2 regions of the Nocardia sp. NPDC050175 genome follow, and region 1 is predicted to be linked to the other one. Evidence: riboswitches for the same ligand, from Rfam matches in the RefSeq annotation. Region 1 holds a riboswitch; the other holds the start of a gene.
What was found. Region 1 has a riboswitch for S-adenosylmethionine ahead of ACIBK2_RS06780 (aminotransferase class V-fold PLP-dependent enzyme). Riboswitches for the same ligand answer to the same signal wherever they lie in the genome.

Region 2: it holds a riboswitch for S-adenosylmethionine, as region 1 does, so the genes downstream of both, ACIBK2_RS30420 (amino acid ABC transporter permease) here and ACIBK2_RS06780 (aminotransferase class V-fold PLP-dependent enzyme) in region 1, are expected to answer to the same signal.

What each region holds. Positions count from the first base shown of each region.
Region 1 covers NZ_JBITJI010000002.1:266,150-270,274, forward strand. Annotated here, with positions in the region: gene ACIBK2_RS06770 (Pls/PosA family non-ribosomal peptide synthetase) at 1-1,446, opposite strand, end outside; gene ACIBK2_RS06775 (LysE family translocator) at 1,786-2,433, opposite strand; SAM riboswitch class IV at 2,580-2,693, shown strand; gene ACIBK2_RS06780 (aminotransferase class V-fold PLP-dependent enzyme) at 2,741-4,060, shown strand; gene ACIBK2_RS06785 (flavin reductase family protein) at 4,098-4,125, opposite strand, start outside.
Region 2 covers NZ_JBITJI010000010.1:58,418-62,542, reverse strand. Annotated here, with positions in the region: gene ACIBK2_RS30430 (ABC transporter substrate-binding protein) at 1-297, opposite strand, end outside; gene ACIBK2_RS30425 (amino acid ABC transporter ATP-binding protein) at 297-1,064, opposite strand; gene ACIBK2_RS30420 (amino acid ABC transporter permease) at 1,061-2,107, opposite strand; SAM riboswitch class I at 2,371-2,465, opposite strand; gene ACIBK2_RS30415 (hypothetical protein) at 2,887-3,594, shown strand; gene ACIBK2_RS30410 (glycosyltransferase) at 3,602-4,125, opposite strand, start outside.

The DNA of each region.
Region 1 (4,125 bases):
GGCGAGCCGAGGGACCAGCGGCGCCGGAAGCTGTTCGGCGAGTTGAGCTCTGGCCGCCTTGCTATCGAAATCGGGGCCGGTGCCCGCGAGGTAGCCGACCAGGATCTTGTTGCCCGCCTTGGTCGTTCGGATCGCGGCGGCGGCGCCGGTGACGCCGGGCAGGTGCTGCAGCGCGTTGTCGATCTCGCCGAGTTCGATGCGGCGGCCGCCGAGCTTGATCTGGTCGTCGGCGCGGCCGAGGAAGACCAGGCCCGCGCTGTCGTTGCGCACCAGATCGCCACTGCGGTAAGCGCGGTCCCAGCCGACCGAGGGCAGCGGCGCGTACTTCTCGGCGTCCTTCGCGGGATCGAGGTAGCGGGCCAGGCCGACGCCACCGATCACCAGTTCGCCGGATTCGCCCTCGGCCACCGGGTTTCCGGCCGCGTCGATCACCACCAGATCCCAGCCGTCGAGCGGCAGCCCGATCCGGATGGGCCAGGCGCCGTCGAGCAGCGCGGCACAGGCGACCACCGTTGCTTCGGTGGGGCCGTAGGTATTCCAGACCTCGCGATCCGTATCACCGTTTCCGGCAAGACGTTCGGCGAGCTCGGGCGGCACCGCCTCACCGCCGAAGATCAACAGCCGGACCGCGTCCAGCGCCTCGGCGGGCCAGGTGGCGGCCAGCGTCGGCACGGTGGAGACGATGCTGATCTCCCGGCGCACCAGCCACGGGCCGAGATCGGCGCCGGTGCGGACCAGGTCGCGCGGGGCGGGCACCAGGCAGGCGCCGTTGCGCCAGGCCAGCCACATTTCCTCGCACGAGGCGTCGAAGGCGACGGAGAGTCCGGCGAGCACGCGGTCGCCGGGGCCGATCGGGGCGTCCGGCAGGAAGAGCCTGGCCTCGGCGTCCACGAACGCGGCGGCGTTGCGATGGGTCACCGCAACACCTTTCGGCGTTCCGGTGGAGCCGGAGGTGAAGATGATCCAGGCGTCGTCGGCGGGAGTCGGCAGGGTGCTGGTGCTCGCGTCGGCCGGATAGTCGGCCGCGGCCCGGATGCCAGCCGGTGTCGTCTCGATGCCCGCCGCCGTGACGATCGCGGTGACCTGCGCCTCGCCGAAGACCAGCTGGGCCCGTTCGTCCGGGTCGTCGGCGTCGACCGGCACATAGGCGGCGCCCGCGTACAGGACGGCGAGGATGGTCAGATAAAGCTCTCGGGAGCCCGACGGCATCCGTACGCCGACCCGGTCGCCCGGCCGCACGCCCGCGGTGGCGAGCCGGGCCATGGTCTTCTCGATCTCGACGACGAGCTCGAGGTAGCTGAGCACCACCTGGCCGTCATCGATGGCGGGTGCGTCGGGATGGGTCAGCGCGGTCGCGGTCAGGATGTCGACGAGGGTCCGGGCCGGTGGCGTGTGCGCGGTCCGAAGTAGTGGGTCCACCGTCACATCAACCTGTGGTTGGAGCATGACGCCCTGCCCACCTCCCATTCGACCTGCCTCGCACTTCCCTGGTGTTGTTTGTGTCATAGCTGGGTTACCAGTGGGCAAACGCCACGGTGACCAGTTGTCCACGGTACTCGGGGTTGTCGACGTTTGTTGTTCACCGGCGCGGTTGCCCGTCTCGGGACTGTGGGCGGGGTTGTTGCAGGTCGTGGCGATTTCTTCCGGACACGCCGAAGCAACGCCTGGTCGGCGGGTTGCCCGGCGGGTTCGCTGGATGGTCGCTGCGCCGACCTGCTTATTCCGGTGTGATTCCCCACATGAGCTTGGTGATCTTGCAGCTCAGGGCGTTTCGCGCAGCATCGATCAGGCCGCGGAGGCGGCGGTGCCGACGCCGAGGGTGGCCAGGATGGCGGCACTGATCTGTTCGAGCCGATCCCGGAGCTTCGGGCGGCGCAGCAGTACGACCGCACGCGAGGCGGCCAGGGCCAGGAGCACCATCGCTACCGCGGCAATGGTCGATTCGACGGCACCGAGGGCGAGGGTGTTGGCGAAGGTGACCTCGGTCAGGAACTGGGGCAGCACGGCGAGGTAGAACAGGCCGACTTTCGGGTTGAACATGCACGAGACGACGCCCGCGGTGAACGCCGAGCGAACCGATGCGCGGGTGCCGCCGCCCGCGTGCGCGAGACCCTCGGCGTCGGTGGCCTCCTGGCCCGCCCTGCGCTGCCGCCGCTGGTCGAGCAGCGCGCGAATACCCAAGTACACCAAGTAGATTCCGCCGATCAGCTTCAGCGCGCGATACGCGGTCGCCGACTGCTCCAGCAGCGTGGCGACACCGGCCGCGACCACCACCGCCCACAGGATCCCGCCCAGCGCCGAACCGATCGCGGCCGCGATGCCCGGTCGGGCGTCTACCAGCGAGAACCGCAGCACGAGAAACGAATCCGGGCCCGGCGTCAGCGCCAGTAGCACGCACAGACCGATGAAGCTGAACAGCAGCGAAAGTGACACCTCATGATGTGACCGCAAAGTCGCCGGAGAAGCAATGGATTTCCACCGCACCCGCCGGCGGTGACCAGCGCGCGAGTTTTCCGGGCGAACACGCGGCGGCGCGGACCAGTTGACAGCGCCGGGGGATGTCTGCCAATCTCGGATCAGGTCATGAGTACCAGCGTTCAGCCCCGGCTTGCTGGTCGGCAACCCTCCTCCGCGGCGGGGTGCTCCGGGTGACGACCGGGCTGACACCCGACCGGGTGCGGCAAGCGCGGACTCGACGAATCACCTGATTGCGGGTCCCAGAGCCGACGGGATTTTCGTGATGACTGCTGTGGCGACCCAGAACTGTGCCCCCCTCGCCCGGGTTTCCGGTGACGACCTCCAGGTGCCGCTCGTCCAAGGCGGGGCGACCACCTACGCCAACTTCGACTACGCGGCGAGCGCACCCGCATTGGCCCAGGTCACCGACCGAATCCAGCAGCTGCTGCCGTTCTATGCGAGCGTGCACCGCGGCGCGGGCTACGCCTCGCGGATCTCCACCGAGTGCTACGAGGCCGCCCGCGGTTCGGTGACCCGCTTCCTCGACGCGACCGACGATCAGGTGGTGGTGTTCACCCGCAACACCACCGACTCGCTGAACCTGCTCGCGGCCTGCGTGCCCGGCGACACCGTGGTGCTCGACATCGAGCATCACGCCAACTTCCTGCCGTGGACCACGCACGGCCGCCGTGTCGTGCAGGCCGCGGCCACCGTCGAGGAGACCATCGGGCGCCTGGTCGCCGAGCTGTGTAGCAAGCCCGCCGCGCTGCTCGCGGTCACCGGCGCCTCCAACGTCACCGGCGAGGTGCTGCCGCTGGAGCGCCTGGCCACCATCGCCCACCAGTGCGGCGCCCGCATCCTCGTCGACGCCGCCCAGCTCGCGCCGCACCGGCGAATCAGCCTGCGCGACACCGGCATCGACTACCTCGCGTTCTCCGGCCACAAGCTGTACGCGCCGTTCGGTGCGGGCGTGCTGGTCGGCCGCCGCGACTGGCTCGACAACGCCGAGCCGTACCTGGCCGGCGGCGGCGCGGTCCGCGAGGTCACCACTACCGGCGCGGAATGGGCGCCCGCCCCGCAGCGGCACGAGGGCGGTTCACCCAACGTGCTCGGCGCGGCCGCACTCGCCGCCGCCTGCGACGCACTCTCCGAGATCGACGCCGACACGCTCGCCGCGCACGAACACCAGCTCGCCGACCGACTGCGCGACGGTCTCGCCGCCATCCCCGGCGTCAACCTGCTGCGCATCTGGACCGACGCCCCCGACACCGTCGGCATCATCGCCTTTACCTTGGACGGTTTCGTCCCCGGCCATGTCGCCGCCTACCTGTCCGCCGAACACGGCATCGGCGTCCGCGACGGCCGCTTCTGCGCCCACCCCCTGCTCGCCCGCCTCGATCTCGACGGCGCCCTCCGCGCCAGCATCGGCCTCGGTACCACCCTCGCCGACGTAGAGCGCCTGATCCAGGCCATCGCCACACTGGTCGAGGCCGGACCGGCCTGGAACTACGCCACCACGCAGGGCCTCTGGAACCCCACCCCCGAAACCCGCCCGTTCACGTCCCAATCGCCCACCGGCGCAGCCCCCTGCCTCGTCGACTAGACCGGCAACAGCGGTCGCCCGGCCTGGGCGACCGCGTTCAGTCGCCGAGTCTGGTGGGCCGGTGG
Region 2 (4,125 bases), on a different contig from region 1:
GCCGACCACGGTCTTGTCGTCGTCGGCGTAGAAGCGCAGCGGCGGCGCGGTACCGGACGCGCCGGTCACCACGAAGGTGCCGCGATCCCGAATGGCCTGCGGCACTTCGGCGGCGATGCTGTCCACCTTGGTGGTGCGCACCCGGCCGGTCTGGGCGGCGGAGAGGTCGAAGGTGATCGCACCGGCGGGCTGGGCCGCGGACTCTGCTTCGGGATCGGTGCAGCCGGTGGCCAGCAGTACGACCGCGGTCGCGGCGGCGGTGGCCAGGGCGGAGAGCTTCATCGGGAACCTGTTCATCAACGGACTCGGGAAAGGAACGCGCGGGTGCGCGGGTGGTGCGGATTGTCGAGGACGGCCTCGGGCGGCCCTTGTTCGACGATGGCGCCCGCATCGAGAAACACCACGGTGTCGGCGATCTCGCGGGCGAAGCCGATCTCATGGGTGACGATCACCAACGCGGTGCCGCCGTGCGCGAGGTCGCGGATTACATCCAGGACCTCGCCGACGAGTTCGGGATCCAGCGCGGAGGTGGGTTCGTCGAACAGAATCACCCTGGGGCGCAGGGCAAGTGCCCGCGCGATCGCGACGCGTTGCTGCTGGCCACCGGAGAGCCTGCGCGGGTACGCGTCGGCCAGTTCGCCGATGCCGACCCGGTCCAGCAGCACCCGCGCCTCGGCCTCGACCTCTTTGCGGTCCCGGCGCTGCGCGGAAAGCGGTGCGATGGTGACGTTGTCGAGCACGGTCAGATGCGGGAACAGGTTGAACTGCTGGAAGACGAACCCGATGCGGGAGCGCTGCTTACGCACCTCACGGTCGGGCAGCGCGTGCAAGGTGTTGCGGCGCAGCCGATATCCGATGAGCTCACCGTCGATGTGCACGGTGCCCGCGTCCAGCGACTCCAGGTGGTTGACCACCCGCAGCAGCGTGGACTTGCCGGAACCGGACGGGCCGATCACCGTGACCACCTCGCCGGAGCGCACGGTCAGGTCGACGCCGCGCAGCACCTCGTGCGCGCCATAGGCTTTACGGACGCCGCGGACTTCGACGGCGAGTGCGGTGGTCATCGGGTCGCTCCTCGCGGTGCGGTGGAACCGGATTCGGCGACCTCGCGCAGCTTCTGCCAGGCCCGCTGGGCCGGTGACGGTGGTGGCGTGCGCTGGGTGCCCTTGGCGTAGTGGCGCTCGATGTAGTACTGCGCCACCGAGAGAATGGTGGTGAGCACGATGTACCAGGCGGTCGCGACCAGCAGCAGCGGCACCACCCGGCCGTTGCGGCCGTAGATCACCTGGACCTGGTAGAACAGCTCCGCGATCGCCATCACCGACACGATCGAGGTGCCCTTGAACAGGCTGATCACCTCGTTGGTCGCATTGGGCAGGATCGAGCGCATGGCCTGCGGGACCACGATGGAGCGGAACTGGCGCACCTTCGGAATACCCAGCGCGGCAGCGGCTTCCAGCTGACCGGCGTCGACGGAGATGATGCCCGCGCGGATGATCTCGGCCGAGTACGCCGCCTGATGCAGCGCGAGACCGATCACCGCCGCGCTGAATCCGCTGATCACGCCGTTCACCTCGAAGGTGAAAAACGAAGGACCGAACGGGATTCCGATCGACAGCGTGTTGTACAGGTAGGCGATGTTGAACCAGAACAGCAGCTGCACGATGAGCGGAATCGACCGGAACGCCCAGATATAGCTCCACGAGATGACCCGGAGCACCGGATTGTTCGAGAGCCGCGCGATGGCCAGCGCGGTGCCGAGCAGGAAGCCGAGCGCGGTACCCCACGCGGTGAGTTCCAGGGTCACCTTCAGCGAGGCCAGCACCGACTTCGCGGTGATGTACTTCGCGAAAGTCGGCCAATCCCAACCGGGATTGGTGACCAGGCCGTGGATGAACTGGGCGAGCAGGATGAGCGCGACGGCGCTGATCACCCAGCGCCACGGGTGCCAGGTTTTGGCGACAGTCGGCGCGGAATCGCCTGAGCCGGTGGCGGATCCGTCCGGCACCAGGTCGAACGCGGTGGTTGCGCGAGTCTCGGTAGCGACCGGATCGCCGTCGGTAGTGCTGGGGACAGCGGCGGCATCGGGTGCGGTGGACGCGGTCATGACTGCGCCTCGTCGGCGCTCGGCTCCGTCATGACTGCAGCTGTGCCTGGTGTTCGCTCGCTGCGCTCACTCATGGTCGGGGTCCTTCGGAAGAACGAACGAGACCGCGCCACCTCGGGCCGCGGTCACATCACCCGGCCAGCGACGGGTGCAACAGACTGGCTGCGGGTCAGCCCCGACAGCTCGCGGTCGTCACCTTGCATTGGTCGATATGTCGGCGGCCCCAACGGGCGCCTCGGACAGCGGAGATGATCACTTCGGTTCCTCCATCGGTCCCGGCGGAAGCACCCGCACCCGGTGAGCCGGGGGGTTGCTGCGACGTCGACGAGCCAGGTCTCTCGGTCGCTCTGGATGGTTGTCGCCGATCCGGACACCGGATGATGTCAGGGTCGAGCCGAATTATCATGCCCAGCAGGGGAACCCTTAGACAAGGGAAGCGATCATCGTGAGCGTAGATCTTGTCTCGGCTCGATTCGCCGGGTATTTCGGATAGCCGGACATGCGCTGGCTCAGCCTGATCGAAGGCGGCCTGTCAGGTGTCGACTTCATGGGGCGGGCGCTCACGTACTCGGGCGGCTCCGCCGGGAAGCAGCATACGGCTTAGCGCAAGCCTCGATGTGCGGACCCCACGAACTCGTCCTGTGAAACCCGTCAACCGGGGGCCACGGCCGACGCCCGATGACACGCCGAGAGCTTGCCGCAGGCAATACAGCCAGTTCACAGCGTTTGCCGGAGTACCGTCAGCCTTCGATTCGCGTCGACGATGAGAAGAGGTCTCCATGGCCGTACCGCGCCGTCTGACCATGCTGTCCGCTGCCGCCACCTGCGCGCTGGCGCTCGCCGCCCCCAGCGCGGGCGCGGCGCCGACACCGTCCGCAACGGCCCCGGTCCAGCCCGGTCCCACCCAGACCGGAACCGTCGCCCCCGGCGACCTGTTCGGCGTCTACAACACCGCGATCGACGGCCTGCGCGCGTTCGGCATGCAGCCCTTCCTCTACCCGACCGCGGCCGCGTACTGCCTCAACGGCAACTCCCTCGGTCTCGCCCCGGCCGTGGCCGGGGCGGTGCCGGGCCCGTGGCCCAAGACCTCGGTCACCATCCCCGGACTCGACCTGTCCGCCGTCAAGGCCGGACAGACCATGTTCACCTTCGTCCCCTACGGCCTGAACCAGGACGGACCGGACACCACCGGCATGCAGGTGGCCTGGCTGAACGTGACCAGCGGCCGCGGCGGCCTCGCCTCGATGGGCCCGCTGTCCACCATCCTGCGCGCGATGATCCCCGCCGAAGTCCCGATCGCCCTGCGCCCCATCGCCGAACGCGCCATCCAGGACTTCTTCTTCGCCGCGCTGCCGATGGGTGGCGTGCGCGCCGTGCCCGTCGACACCGGGCAGGGCACGGTGCTCGCCGCGGTCTTCGGGACCGTCGAGAACGGTGGCAAGTCCTGCTTCTTCCTGCCGACGGTGGGGATCACCGAGGTTCCATAGGAAGGCGTTATGTGTTGAGCGCGCGACCCTTCCAGCGCAGCGCGCCGCGTCGTCGGGCGCGATGGGAGCGGGCCCACAGCAGTAAGTAGGCGACTACCGAGAACGGGTGGGCCAGGGCCGCAAGGACATCGGTGGGGGAGAGTGGTCCGCTGGTTTCGGTGGAGCGGGCCAGCAGTCTGCCGGTGACGGCCGCCGCGTAGCCGACGGCACCGGCACGGCGGACGGCCCCACGACCGCCTAGCGCCGCCAAGGGCGGGACCCAATAGGCCAGAGCGGCAAGTGTTCCCACGGCGGCTCCGCCCGCGATGGTGCCGCCGTAGGCGGACCACAGCCAGCGGGTGTATCCGGCGTCGAGTTGAGCAGCGTCCTCGTACATTCGGGTGCTCGCCAGGCGGCCCGCAGCGACGAGGGTGGTGGGTTGTCCTGCCCGGCGCAGTGTTCGGGCGATGTCGAGGTCTTCGGTGGCGCTCGCGGCAACCGCGGCGTGTCCGCCGACGGCTCGGTAGGCGGCGGTATCGAACACCAGAAACT